Regions from separate parts of the Bacillus paramobilis genome, predicted to be linked through region 1. Evidence: predicted binding sites of a transcription regulator. Region 1 holds the regulator's gene; the other holds the start of a gene.
What was found. Region 1 encodes Rex, which represses fermentation and respiration genes when NADH is low (regulators of the CRP and FNR family bind a similar motif). Its sites were predicted from a motif close to TTGTGAAATATTTCACAA; they were not measured.
Positions count from the first base shown of each region.

Region 2: the regulator Rex is predicted to act here: its motif matches at 1,843-1,860, upstream of hcp (hydroxylamine reductase).

Region 1 covers NZ_CP151108.1:5,021,116-5,028,757, forward strand. The annotation lists purine riboswitch at 1-11, opposite strand, end outside; gene groL (chaperonin GroEL) at 151-1,785, opposite strand; gene groES (co-chaperone GroES) at 1,824-2,108, opposite strand; gene AABL52_RS25555 (CPBP family intramembrane glutamic endopeptidase) at 2,511-3,260, shown strand; gene AABL52_RS25560 (YdiK family protein) at 3,257-3,448, shown strand; gene AABL52_RS25565 (redox-sensing transcriptional repressor Rex) at 3,478-4,107, opposite strand; gene AABL52_RS25570 (ABC-F family ATP-binding cassette domain-containing protein) at 4,295-6,229, shown strand; gene tsaD (tRNA (adenosine(37)-N6)-threonylcarbamoyltransferase complex transferase subunit TsaD) at 6,650-7,642, opposite strand, start outside.
Region 2 covers NZ_CP151108.1:2,025,159-2,032,800, forward strand. The annotation lists gene AABL52_RS10420 (MazG nucleotide pyrophosphohydrolase domain-containing protein) at 1-120, shown strand, start outside; gene bla2 (BcII family subclass B1 metallo-beta-lactamase) at 264-1,037, shown strand; partial or broken gene AABL52_RS10430 (hypothetical protein) at 1,499-1,763, opposite strand; gene hcp (hydroxylamine reductase) at 1,925-3,211, shown strand; gene AABL52_RS10440 (PadR family transcriptional regulator) at 3,681-4,001, shown strand; gene AABL52_RS10445 (DUF1048 domain-containing protein) at 4,077-4,418, shown strand; gene AABL52_RS10450 (ABC transporter ATP-binding protein) at 4,573-5,334, shown strand; gene AABL52_RS10455 (ABC transporter permease) at 5,335-6,084, shown strand; gene AABL52_RS10460 (helix-turn-helix transcriptional regulator) at 6,262-7,197, opposite strand; gene AABL52_RS10465 (GyrI-like domain-containing protein) at 7,308-7,642, shown strand, end outside.

The DNA.
Region 1 (7,642 bases):
TTATATTATCTTCCTAGATTCTAACAATGAAGTATCGATATGGTCAAGAGAGAAAGCGACAAAATTCTACAGAAATTCATTTCCTTTTCTAAAAAACATAAAAAAACATCCATTTCTATATAGAAATGGATGTTTTTCGAGCAAACGGAATTACATCATTCCGCCCATACCGCCCATGCCCATGCCGCCCATGTCAGGCATTGCTGGTGCATTTGGTTCTGGTTTGTCAGCTACTACAGCTTCAGTTGTTAAGAACATAGCTGCAACAGATGCTGCGTTTTGAAGTGCAGAGCGAGTTACTTTAGCTGGATCTACGATACCAGTTTCAAGCATGTTAACCCATTCGCCAGTAGCTGCGTTGAAACCAACGCCTACTTTTTCGCCTTTTAGACGCTCTACAACTACAGATCCTTCTAGACCAGCGTTGATTGCGATTTGACGAACTGGCTCTTCTAGTGCGCGAAGTACGATGTTGATACCTGTTGCTTCATCGCCTTCAGCTACGATAGAAGCTACTTTCGTGTATACGTTCATAAGTGAAGTACCACCACCTGCAACGATACCTTCTTCTACTGCTGCACGAGTTGAGTTAAGTGCATCTTCAATGCGAAGTTTGCGCTCTTTTAACTCAGTTTCAGTTGCTGCACCTACTTTAATTACTGCTACGCCACCTGCAAGTTTTGCAAGACGCTCTTGTAATTTTTCACGATCGAATTCAGAAGTAGTTTCTTCTAATTGCGCGCGGATTTGACCGATGCGAGCTTCGATTTGTTGTGAATTTCCGATACCTTCAACTACAGTTGTGTTTTCTTTCGTTACAACAACTTTACCAGCGCGTCCTAAAGATTCAATTGTAGCAGATTTTAAATCACGACCTAATTCTTCAGTGATTACTTCGCCACCAGTTAAGATTGCGATATCTTCTAGCATTGCTTTACGACGGTCACCAAATCCAGGAGCTTTAACAGCTACTACATTGAATGTACCACGAAGTTTGTTCACTACTAATGTAGCTAAAGCTTCGCCTTCTACGTCTTCAGCGATGATAAGAAGTGGTTTACCTTGTTGTACCACTTGCTCTAATACTGGTAAGATTTCTTGGATGTTAGAAATCTTCTTATCAGTAATTAAGATGTATGGGTTATCAAGAACTGCTTCCATTTTGTCAGAATCAGTAATCATGTAAGGAGATGCATATCCACGATCAAATTGCATACCTTCTACTACGTCTAATTCTGTTGTAAATCCTTTAGATTCTTCTAAAGTAATAACGCCGTCGTTACCAACGCGCTCCATTGCTTCAGCGATTAATTGACCTACTTCTTCGTCAGCTGCAGAAATAGCAGCTACTTGTGCGATAGAAGATTTACCTTCAATTGGTTTAGAAATCTCTTTTAATTCTGCAATTGCAGCAGTAACAGCTTTTTCGATACCTTTACGAAGACCCATTGGGTTCGCACCAGCTGTTACGTTTTTAAGACCTTCACGAATCATAGCTTGTGCTAATACAGTTGCAGTTGTTGTTCCGTCACCAGCTACATCATTTGTTTTGCTAGCAACTTCTGCTACTAATTTTGCACCCATGTTTTCGAATGCATCTTCTAATTCGATTTCTTTTGCGATTGTTACACCGTCATTTGTAATAAGTGGTGAACCGAATTTTTTCTCAAGTACAACGTTACGACCTTTTGGTCCAAGCGTTACTTTTACTGCGTTTGCAAGAGTGTCGACACCGCGAAGCATCGAACGACGTGCTTCTTCACTAAATTTAATATCTTTTGCCATAATAATTGACCCCCTTGGATTTTTTAAGATTTATATAATTAACCGATAACTGCTAAAATGTCACTTTCACGTAAAATCAAGTAGTCAGTACCTTCGTATTTCACTTCAGTACCTGCATATTTTGAGAAGATGATAAGATCACCTGCTGCTACCTCTAAAGCAACACGCTCACCATTTTCAAGCACTCGACCAGTACCTACTGCAATAACTTTACCCTCTTGTGGTTTTTCTTTTGCAGTGTCTGGTAATACAATACCACTTGCTGTTTTTTCTTCTGCTTGAACAAGCTCAATTACAACGCGATCACCTAATGGCTTTAGCATGAACAATAACCTCCTCATTTTGTTATGTAAATTTTATTTATTAGCACTCAAGTCACCCGAGTGCTAACACACTTATAATAATAAATAATCTCAATTTCTTTTGCAAGTAAAAAAATCATAATTTTTTCGCAAATTCAGCTATACACTTTTTCTATATAGAGTCCCTCTTCTTCTACCTTTACTATATGAATCGTTGTTTCCACTACTCGTATGTTACAATATGAAAGGACACCCTAAGTTGTTTTCGCTATACACACAACTTTCTCCTGTCTTCTATTATAATTTCAAATACGGATTTACGAAAAAAACATAATTTAAGCGAGGTTTATATCGTAGGTAGCATATTTACATGTTATCCTACCTTATCTCATACACTAGAGTTAGAAAGGATGGTTAAACCATTTGAAAAAACAATATTGGTGGATTATCGTTACATACATTTTAATGCAGTTATCATCCATTGCTGGATTACCACTTCTGCTGAAAACTGGACTTTATGATAACAGGGGCTTTACTAGAGAAGAGAAATTTCAACTCATAACTGGCCACTGGGCAATCATTAGCTTCTTTATTGCATTATGTATCGTACTTTGGTTACTTAGAACAGATATTCGCGACAGACGTTTAGATACAACGCGTTCTACTATTCCAGCTACGATTGGTTGGATTTTTATCGGCTTCTTCTTAGCATTTTTCTCGCAAAGTATTGCCGGCATGATAGAAATGCGTTTATTAGGAATTAAACCTGGATCAGAAAATACAGCGAGACTTATGGATATTGCTAGGACGACACCTTGGTTCCTTATCGTCATATCTATAATAGGACCTATCTTGGAAGAAATCGTATTTAGAAAAATTTTATTTGGTACACTTTATAAGAAGTTTAACTTCTTTATTGCTGCTATCATTAGTTCTCTCGTATTCGCAGCAATTCATTTTGATTTTACTCACCTATTGGTATACACTTCTATGGGGCTCGTATTCGCCTTTTTATATGTAAAAACGAAGCGTATTATCGTCCCTATCGCAGCTCATGTTGCTATGAATACATTAGTTGCAGTTGCTCAAGTTTTAATGAGCAATGAACAAATTCAAGAAATGATTAAAGAAGCTGAAAAAATGCAAGGCTTTATCGGAGGATTTTTAGTATGAGAAACTCACCATTGTTCATGGCTGCATTGTACTTCCTTCTAGGGTGTATCTTTACACGCTTCGCCATTACGAACGTAACAGATACAATCTGGAATATGTGGACAATACTATTTGCAGTTATGGCAACAATTGATTTTAATTTGGCACTTCGCCTTATCTTAGTTAAATTCACAAAGAAAAAACAATAATAAAACGCAGAGGTCGCTTCCTCTGCGTTTTATTGTGGATAATTCTTTAAAAAGTAAACAAGTGTTTGTAACTCTACCGCTAAATCAATATGATGAATTCTTATATTGTCTGACACATTTAAGCGTGCTGGTGTGAAATTTAAAATACCATGCACATTCGTTTCTGCCAATCTATCTGCTACAGGTTGTGCTACTGTAGCGGGTACTGTTAATATTGCCACTTGTATATCAGTTGATAAACGTTCTTCTAATTCATCTAAATGATATACAGGAATGCCCCCGATTTCTGTTCCGACTTTCTCTTCACTAACGTCAAACGCCATTTCAATTTTTGTATTATTGTTTTTCGTGAAATTATAATGTAAGAAAGCGGTCCCTAAATTACCTACTCCAATAAGTGCTACACGTGTTATATCATCTTGGTCGAGTGTTTCACGGAAAAATGATAATAAATAATTTACGTTATATCCATAACCTTTTTTCCCTAACGCTCCAAAATATGAGAAATCTCTTCGAATCGTTGCGGAATCAACCTTTACCGCTTCACTCAATTCGGCTGATGAAACACGTTGCTTACCAGAAAGAGATAAGTTTTGGATAAATCGATAGTATAGAGGCAATCGTTTGGCAGTGGCCTGTGGAATTTTTTGCTGATCCATATAACCTCTCCTCTCTTCCTATCTTTATTCATATACTTGAATCAAATACAGAAGTTTAGCACTCATGAATTTCCCTGTATAATAAAGAGAAGAAGTATTCTCTCTTTATTTTAAACTATACACTATTTTTAGTATGATTGAGAAATATAAACATGGCAAAGTTAAGAAATTATTTGAGGTGAAAACATTGATTTTATTACAAGTAAACGCGCTTTCGAAATTATACGGTGCAGAAACGATTCTTGCAAACATAAAATTGGAAGTTCAAACGAAAGATCGTATCGCATTAGTCGGACGAAATGGAGCCGGTAAATCTACGTTATTAAAAATAATAGCTGGTGAGCTATCTCATGATGGCGGCGAAATTATAAAACCAAAAGATGTCTCAATCGGGTACTTAGCTCAAAATACCGGGTTAGAAACGTCTTTAACAATTTGGGATGAAATGTTAACCGTCTTTACACACCTGCAGCAAATGGAGACAAAGCTTCGAAGGCTAGAGCAAGAAATGGGCAAAGAAGAAAACTTTTCAAACGAGGCTACATATGAAAGATTATTAGCTGACTATGACCAATTACAATTAAATTATAAAGATCAAGGTGGCTATCAGTACGAAGCAGATATTCGTTCAATTTTAAGTGGGCTTGGCTTCCCAGTTGAAACGCACCAGACGACGATTTCTACATTAAGCGGTGGACAAAAAACACGCTTAGCTCTCGGTAAATTATTATTAACGAAACCGGACCTACTTATTTTGGACGAGCCTACAAACCATTTAGACATCGAAACATTAACATGGCTTGAACAATATTTACAAGGCTATCCTGGCGCAATACTAATCGTTTCCCATGACCGTTATTTCTTAGATAAACTCGTTACACAAGTATATGAAATTTCGAATAAAGAAAGCAGACGATTTGTTGGTAACTACAGTAAATATTTAGACTTAAAATCAGCGCTATACGAGCAAGAAATGAAACGTTATGAAAAACAACAAGATGAAATCGCTAAGCTTGAGGACTTCGTTCAAAAAAATATAGCACGTGCATCGACGACAAAACGTGCCCAAAGCCGTCGTAAACAATTAGACCGAATGGAATTATTAACAAGACCATTAGGTGATTCTAAGTCAGCTTCCTTCCACTTCGATATCGAAAAACAAAGTGGAAATGATGTTTTACAAGTAAAGGATGCAACTATCGGCTATGATGAGGATCCAATTATTGAACATGTAACAATGCGCTTAACTCGCGGGGATAGTGTTGCTTTAGTTGGTCCAAACGGAATCGGGAAATCGACATTATTAAAATCACTTGTGAATAAGTTGCCACTATTACATGGTGATGTTTCTTTCGGATCCAACGTCTCGGTTGGTTATTATGATCAAGAACAAGCAAACTTAACATCTTCTAAGCGAGTTTTAAATGAGTTATGGGATGAATATCCACTGCAGCCTGAAAAAGAAATTCGTACGATATTAGGTAACTTCTTATTCACAGGGGATGATGTACTAAAACCAGTATCTTCTCTTAGTGGTGGACAAAAAGCTCGATTAGCTCTTGCAAAACTTATGATGCAAAAATCGAATTTATTAATTCTTGATGAACCTACGAACCATCTTGATTTAAATAGTAAAGAGATTTTGGAGAATGCTTTAATTGATTATCCAGGCACCCTTCTATTTGTCTCACATGACCGCTACTTTATTAATCGTGTAACGACGACCGTTGTTGAGTTATCAACAGAAGGTGCACAGGAATATTTAGGTGACTACGATTACTACGTTGAAAAGAAAAATGAAATGATTGAACGCGCAGCATTTGAACAACAAGAACAGCAAGAAAACCAAGCACCTGTTCAAAAAACTGTAGCTCAAGAAAAATTAAATTATCTCGAAGAAAAAGAGCGTAAACAATTAGAACGTCAACGCACCCGAAAAATTGAGGAGCTAGAACAAAACATTGTAGAATTTGAAGAAGAAATTGCTACGTTAGAAGATCAACTTTGCTTACCAGAAATATATGCAGATTATGAAAAGGCTAGTGAAATTACAACGAAAAAGCAAACACTACAAGAGCAACTTGATGCATGTATGGCAGAATGGGAAGAATTGCATTTATAAGAGTATGAATAAGAAGGATGTCTCATAAGTCAGGATTTTTGACTATGCGACATCCTTTTTGTCTTCCAGTTGGGATGAACGTCATATTGTATAAACAATTCGACACGACATATCGATTTACCGACAAAGTTTGACATTGTTAATCACTCCTATCATAAGAGCGTATTTCAAAATGTTTTTTAGAGATATCTTCTTGTTATTTATTTCCCGAAAAAGAATACATGTAAAGGTCAGACTTCATCTGATTTATCCACAAGTTTATACACATATCCACCTTTGTAAAATAAACTCCAAAATAACTTTTCCACATTATCCACAATTGGCAAAAAAGTTATCAACATTTTATATACACAGTAAAACCCACATTATCAACAGATAATATGGGTTTTATCCACAAGCTGTGGTTAATTTTGTGTATAACTATGCTTCAATATCTAATCCTGGATTTGCATTTAAAGCTAATGTAGCACGTTTTCCTTGTTCATATGCAATTGTACCTGCCGCTGCAATCATGGCTGCATTATCTGTGCATAAAGATAGCGGAGGAATAAGTAGCTCAATATTTTCTTTTTGTGCAAATTCTTCTTCTAAACGTGCACGAAGTCCTTTATTAGCAGCTACTCCACCAGCTAGCAGCAGTTGCTTTACGTTATACGCTTCTGCTGCACGGGATGCTTTCGTTACAAGTACATCTATTACACTCGCTTGGAAACTTGCTGCTAAATCTTCTGGTGCAATTTCTATCCCGCGTTGTTTTGCGTTATGCACAGTGTTGATAACTGCTGATTTCAATCCACTAAAACTGAAATCATACGAATCAGGTTCTAGCCATGCACGAGGCAAATCGATTGTTGGTTCTCCTTCATGTGCAAGGCGATCAATATGAGGACCACCTGGATATGGCATAGATAACGTACGAGCTACTTTATCATATGCCTCTCCAGCTGCATCATCTCTTGTTTCACCAATCACTTCGAATGAACCATGTTCTTTCATATAAACAAGCTCTGTATGCCCACCAGATACAACAAGTGATAGTAGTGGAAATTGAACTTCTTTTACTAAACGATTCGCATAAATATGACCAGCGATATGATGAACACCAACTAGAGGAATATCATGTGCAAAAGCTACTGCTTTCGCTGCATTTACTCCTATTAAAAGCGCTCCTACTAAACCAGGTCCTTCTGTTACAGCAATTGCATCAATATCATCAAATGTGATATTTGCTTCTTTTAAAGCTTCTTCTAACACAACTGTAATTTCTTCTACATGATGACGGGATGCAATCTCTGGTACAACTCCGCCGAAACGTTTATGACTTTCAATTTGTGATGCAACGACATTCGCAATAATTTCCGTTCCATTTTTAACAACTGCTACTGCTGTTTCATCACAACTTGTTTCAATACC
Region 2 (7,642 bases), 2.3 Mb from region 1:
ATTGGTTTAGAAATGTTTGATGTCATTTGGAATGTATGTGATTTAGCAAACAAGTTAGAAATTGATTTAGAGAAGGCATTTGAAGAAAAAATGAGGATTAATAAAAAACGTGAATGGTAATAGGGAAGTTAAAAAGCGCACAAAATTTTGTGCGCTTTTTATTAAGGGTATGAAAAATATGTAAGAAAAGATGGAACAAACATTTGAGATGAATTGTCTATTATAGGTAATAACTATTTCATTTGAAAGAAAGGGTGGAGAAAATGAAAAACAATACATTATTAAAATTAGGGGTATGTGTTAGTTTACTAGGAACAACTCAATTTGTTAGTACAATTTCTTCTGTACAAGCAGAACGAACGGTAGAGCAAAAAGTAATAAAAAATGAGACTGGAACTATTTCAATTTCTCAGTTAAATAAAAATGTATGGGTTCATACGGAGTTAGGTTATTTTAGCGGAGAAGCAGTTCCTTCGAACGGCCTAGTTCTTACTACTTCTAAAGGGTTAGTACTTGTCGATTCTTCTTGGGATGATAAGTTAACGAAGGAATTAATAGAGATGGTAGAAAAGAAATTTAAGAAGTGTGTAACGGATGTCATTATTACACATGCACACGCTGATCGAATTGGCGGAATAAAAACGTTGAAAGAAAGAGGCATTAAGGCGCATAGTACAGCACTAACTGCAGAACTAGCAAAGAAAAGTGGATATGAAGAACCGCTTGGAGACTTACAATCCATTACAAATTTGAAGTTTGGAAATATGAAAGTAGAAACGTTCTATCCAGGGAAAGGACATACAGAAGATAATATTGTCGTATGGTTACCGCAATACAACATTTTAGCTGGAGGCTGTTTAGTGAAATCAGCGTCCGCGAAAGATTTAGGAAACGTTGCTGATGCTTACGTAAATGAATGGTCTACATCGATTGAGAATGTACTGAAGCGATATGGAAACATCAATTCAGTAGTGCCTGGTCATGGGGGCGTAGGGGAGAGAGATTTACTTTTACATACATTGGATTTGTTGAAATAAAAAATTATGGGAATAAAAAAGCGAGGAGAAACAATTTTCTCCTCGCTTTCTTCTAACTATATTTAAATGCGAAGCTATCAATTATGCCTGAATACGTTACTGAGATTTTAATTCCAAGTATACAAATACCAGTACCGTCATAATTGCTATAACAACGTAAGTAGCATCAAGCATTATAAGTGTTTTTAAAGTTTCAGTCATCCTAATTCACCTCTGGTATGAAAATATAACATAATCTCTTATCAATCAGATCAGAGATTATAAAGATAACAATGTACATGAAATTTCTTAAGTAGATTCTATATAAATATATCATATAAATAATGTAAACAATGTAAAGATAGTGTAAATATATTGTAAAGAAAGGTGCGGTTCATCATGTCTATAAATCTTTTGATTTGTAAATGCTATGTATCTCTCGTGTGCCGTATAGAACACATTTATAACATGTGAAAATAGATTCATTTTGATAAATCAATCATGATGCTAGCTGTTACTACATTTTCCTCTAATACTTCTACCTGTACTCGTTCATCATTTATCCAATTGATATTGAAGTTATCTGTCGTATACATTTCCTTAAGAGTGACCTCTTTATATTTTTCTAAAATGCTACCTCTTTTCCCATAATAGATTCGTACAGTTGAACTGGGACTTGGTCCTTTTGATTGTTTCTCTAAGCTCGATAATATTTATTAGATTTGGAGATTGACTGCTTTTAAATGATCATGCGCAAGTATTAATATCAGAAGACAGTAAAAATATTATGTCAACAATGTGAACTGTCACAAATTTATACTTAGTATTGTGATTGATATCACATCCTTTTTTCCTAATGGGTATTATGCTTGATTTGTAAGGAATGATTGGGAGAGGGTGGGATGATAATGTTTTGTTATCAATGTGAACAAACGCCAACAGGTGGATGTAAAGTGATGGGTGTTTGCGGTAAAAATGAAACAATAGCAAGTTTACAAGATACGATTGTGTTTGGATTAAAAGGAATTGCTGCTTATCGTACGCATGCTGCTCAGCTAGGGTATACTGATGCATTTGTAGATGCTACAACGCAAGAAGCATTGTACATGACATTAACAAATTCTAACTTTAATGAACAAGAACATATTGATATGGCTATGAAAGTAGGGAAATCAGCTTTACGAGTAATGGAGTTGTTAGATGAGGCGCATACGAATCACTTTGGTGTTCCAGAGCCTGTTCAAATTACACAAAACCATGTAGAAGGTAAAGCAATTGTAGTTACTGGTCATAATTTATTTGCGTTAGAAGAATTATTAAAGCAAACAGAAGGAAAAGAAATTAATATTTATACGCATTCTGAAATGTTACCAGCACACGGGTATCCGCAGCTGAAAAAATATAAGCATTTAAAAGGAAACATCGGTAAGGCATGGTATGATCAACGACGTCTTTTTGAAAAATTTACAGGTGCCATATTAGCGACAACGAACTGTGTTATGCCAATTAAAGGATCATATTCTGATCGATTCTTTTCATATGATATTGCAGGTTTAGAAGGTGTACAAAAAATTGAAAGTGATGATTTCACGCCGTTGATTCAAAAAGCGCTAGAACTTCCAGAAGTACATATGGAGTCGGATGAACAGTTAGTAACAGGGTTTCATCATAATACAGTATTATCATTAGCTCCGGAAATTATTAAGGCAGTAAAAGAAGGGAAGATTAAGCGTTTCTTTGTCATCGCAGGTTGTGATGCACCAGGAAAAGGCGGAGAATATTATCGTGAATTAGCAACGTCACTTCCGCCAGAAACAGTTATTTTAACGACTTCTTGCGGGAAATTCCGTTTTAATGATGTGGATTACGGTGTTGTACCTGGTACAGATATTCCGCGTTACATTGACTTAGGGCAATGCAATAATTCAATTTCAACAGTGAAAATAGCAGCCGCTTTAGCAGATGCTTTCCAATGTGAAGTGAACGAACTACCAGTTAGTATTGTCCTATCATGGTTTGAACAAAAAGCGGTTGCGATTTTACTTGGACTATTTAGTCTTGGCATTCAAGATATTCGCATCGGTCCAAAGGCGCCTGAATTTATTTCACCTGGCGTGCTTGATGTATTACAAGAAACATTCGGTTTGAAATTGATTACAACTGCAGCAGAAGATATGGAAATGATGTTATCGTAACAAAAGGATGATCTGTCTTATTAAGAAGAAGAGTTAGCCTATAGCGCCCCAAAACAAAAATGTAGAATATTTGTTTTGGGGTATTTTCTTTTCTTGGCCGGATAGGTATGTGGCGAAATTTTTTCAAATAGGAAACCGGCTGTATCTAATAGGTAATAGTTGATTTTAGAAAAATATAAAAATCGAGTTGACATTTACAACTACTCAGTCATACAATGTAGAAGTAATAGGTGATACTGAGTAGTATTGTTTTTCAAAATGTTTTCAGTAAACAATAGGTAATAGCGGATTTTAGAAAAATTTTGAAAATTAGTTGACATTCACCGCTACTTAGTCATACAATGTAGTTGTAGTAAGTAATACTGAATAGTGTAGTTTTACTCAAAAGCTATTCAGTAAAAATTCGCCTTAGTACTCTGTGATACTGAATATAAGTCAGACAGAATAGGGGGTAAAGGAGGATCAGGACATGGAAAATTTAACTGAAATGCTGAAAGGTTCACTGGAAGGGTGTGTGCTGGAAATCATTAGCCGCCGAGAAACGTATGGCTATGAGATTACCCGCCACCTGAATGATCTTGGATTTACCGAAGTCGTGGAAGGGACTGTTTATACCATCCTCGTACGATTAGAAAAGAAAAAGCTTGTGAATATTGAAAAGAAACCATCAGATATGGGACCGCCTCGTAAGTTTTATTCATTAAATGAGGATGGCCGTCAGGAGCTTGAATTATTTTGGGAAAAATGGGATTTTGTATCTTCAAAAATTAACGTCTTGAAGTCAAACTAGCTTCATAATATAAAATGTTCCGGCTCACATTTGGAGAGTTTCTTGTTCTGCTTTATAAAAAAGGAGGAAAATAAGATGTTGGAAATGTTTAAAAAATTAATTGGTGATAAAAAAGAATACAAAATGATGATGGCACGTGTTGGAGCACTGCCAGAGGACTATCAGTTTGTGTTTAAGAAAATTCAAAACTACATGTGGAATTTCTCAGCGGGTAATGGAATGGATATGCTGCACATACAGTATGAATTAATCGATTTGTTTGAAGCTGGTGCAGCGGAAGGCAGACAAGTGCTTGACATTACTGGGGAGGACGTAGCATCTTTTGCTGATGAACTAGTGGCAAACGCTAAAACATATGTCTCCAAGTATCGTGAAGATTTGAATGAAAGCATCATGAAGAAATTGAGAAAAAAATAAATGCAATTAGTAATATCGACTGATTAGCTGGTTACAAATGTGAATTGCCGCCATCGCTATTCAGTTCTATTTTTACACCGCTACTAAGTAATACAGAATATCAGTGATACTAAATAGAGGGTATAGGTAATTAATTTTATAAGGGGGAAAAAGTATGAGTAATGCAGCGATTTCTGTAAAAGGAATAAAAAAATCTTTTAAAGACAAAGAAGTCTTAAAGGGAGTGGATTTTGAGGTGCAGCGTGGTGAAATTTTCGCGCTGCTAGGCTCAAATGGAGCGGGAAAGACGACAACGGTCAACATCCTCTCGACGCTAATGAAACAAGATGATGGTGAAGTGAGTATTTGCGGATTTGATATCCAGCATCAATCAGATCATGTTCGTCAAAGCATTAGTTTGACAGGACAGTTCGCAGCTTTAGACGGCATGCTTACTGGAAGGGAAAACTTGATAATGATTGCTAAGTTACGTGGTGTTTATAATCCTGCCCAAGTTGCTGACAATCTACTTGCAAGATTTAGCCTGACTGATGCGGCTACCCAGAGGGCAGACCAGTATTCAGGCGGGATGAAGCGCCGACTTGATATCGCGATGAGTTTGATTGGGGCGCCAGCAGTTATTTTTCTAGACGAACCAACGACTGGACTTGATCCGGAAGCGCGGATCGAAGTGTGGGATACAGTCAAGGAACTTGCCGGCAGCGGCACAACAATCTTGCTCACAACTCAATACTTGGAGGAAGCAGAACAACTGGCTGACCGTATCGCTATTTTGCATGGCGGGAAAATTATTACGACAGGTACTCTTACTGAACTGAAAGAGATGTTCCCGCCAGCAAAAGTAGAGTATATCGAGAAGCAGCCGACATTGGAAGAAATTTTCCTTGCGATTATCGGTAAAAAGGGGGAGATGTAAATGAAAAGCAAAACAGGGGTATTACTAGGGCGCTTAATGCGTAATATTATGCGTAGTCCGGATACAATTATTACAGTAGCAATTACACCGATTATGATGATGCTATTATTTGTTTACGTATTTGGCGGGGCTATAAAGACAGGAACGGATAACTACGTTAATTATTTATTGCCGGGAATTTTGCTAATGGCCATCGCATCCGGTGTGGCTTACACTTCTGTGCGATTATTTACGGATGTAAAGAGTGGGTTGATGGCACGTTTCATTACGATGCCTATTAAGCGCTCATCGATATTGTGGGCTCACGTTTTAACCTCTCTTGTTGCTAATGTGCTTACTATCGTGGTGGTTATTCTTGTCGCGCTCTTAATGGGCTTTCGTTCTAGTGCTAATATGCTAGATTGGCTTGCGGTAGCTGGAATACTGGGGATGTTTACGTTAGCGCTAACATGGCTAGCAATCATTCCAGGGCTGAAAGCGAAGTCTATGGAAGGGGCGACAGCATACTCGTACCCACTTGTTTTTCTTCCATTTATTAGTTCGGCCTTCGTACCTACCGAAACGATGCCAAAAATTGTTCGTGTGTTTGCTGAGAATCAGCCTGTAACTTCAATCGTGAATGCGATTCGTGCCCTATTATATGAAGGGACTGTTGGCAACGATATTTGGACTGCACTCGCTTGGTGCGTGGGTATCATGATCATCTCTTACTTTTTCGCTAGTAAAGCATTTAAACGTCAGCTAGGGTAAGTGAATTAAGTTATCCGAAATTATATATATTTTTGAAAAAGCACGGGAAGATTTTCCGTGCTTTTATTATTTATTGTGCTCTCATGGTAAAAAATATGGGCAACTGGTAACGAATTAACCTCAATATTTTGAGGTTTAACTGATCACTGCTTATGGAGAATATAAACATAACCGCTCTTATAAATCGTTTAATATTTCTTCAGGCATTTCCCTAATTGTAATATCTTTCCCTAGGAAAAGTAGCCAATTTGTTATCTCTGTCACTTCATCGGAATTGTTAACATTGATAAATGTTTTTAAAATGGCTGTGGATTGGTAAGGGTTTGTATAAGAAATTGAAATTTTTAAAGGATGGTATTTTTTGTACTGGGCAATCGCTTTTGGACCAAGTTCAAGTACAAGGTTAATTGCTTCGTCCTTCTTATTGAGTTTTTCTAAAATCTGTTTCTTATTTAACCTCTTTTTCGTCGTGTACGGTTCGATATTGATGAGGTTATCGACAGGAAACAACAGTTTCTTTTCTTCTTTTAAGTCAAACCCTTCAATGATCCAATGGCTTTTTTCTTGATAAAGGTATAATAGATAAATTGGGTAAGACTTGATTTCCTCTTCTTCTTTGACGGTAATCAATAAATGTCTATCCAAAAGAAGGATTTGGATGAGTTTTTCTAACATAGGGTGGGGTAGGTCAGAAAGCTCAAGTAGATCGGGATTATAAGGGTTAGTCCCTTCAAAAAGCAAGAGTTGATTTAAAAGAACGAGGTCATCTTGCTGGGTTTCTGAGATGAGTCCTAGTAGTTTTTCGGCTAAAGATTGGCGACTCTTTAGATAGGGAAGTTGTTGATTTCTTGTAGCCATAAAGGCAATAAAAAGAGCTTTGACTTCATTGTCAGTAAAGCGAACAACGGGCAGGATAGAATTATGCATGACAAAATATCCACCAGTTCTTCCAACTTCAGCGACAAGCGGCATGCCCATAGCTTCAATTTCTCTTATATCTCTAATAGCTGTCGATCGTGATATGTTAAATTCTCGTATGATTTCAGTAATTGTAAAGTGGGAGCGATTGTTGATATACCGCATAATTGTATTAATCCGTTCAACTTTTTTCATTGGAGTCTCCTAAACAGTATCATTTTTTGACATGATTTAAAGATATTATAAACTCATCAGATGAAAAGATAAATCATTTGATTCATTTAAAAAAAAGGAAGGTTTTGAATATGAAAAATTATACGATTGAAGAAAAAGATAGCTTTATTGTGTTAGGAATTGGAACTGAAATTAAGAGTGACTATACAGACTTTGTTGGAATAAATAAAGAAAAAGAAGACTTTTGGGCGGCTGTTAAACAAGATGGAAGGCTGGCTACTTTAAAAACTTTGGCTACAAATGAATATATTTTTTCTGTGAGCGAAGCGGTGAATAACAAGATGATGTATTATGCTGGTGTCATGACAGAAGCACAAATAGAAGAATCTAGAGTGATCCAGTTTCCGAAGGGAGAATACTTAGTAGTGAAAGGGGAAGACAAAACGGCTGAAGAGCTAAGTAATAA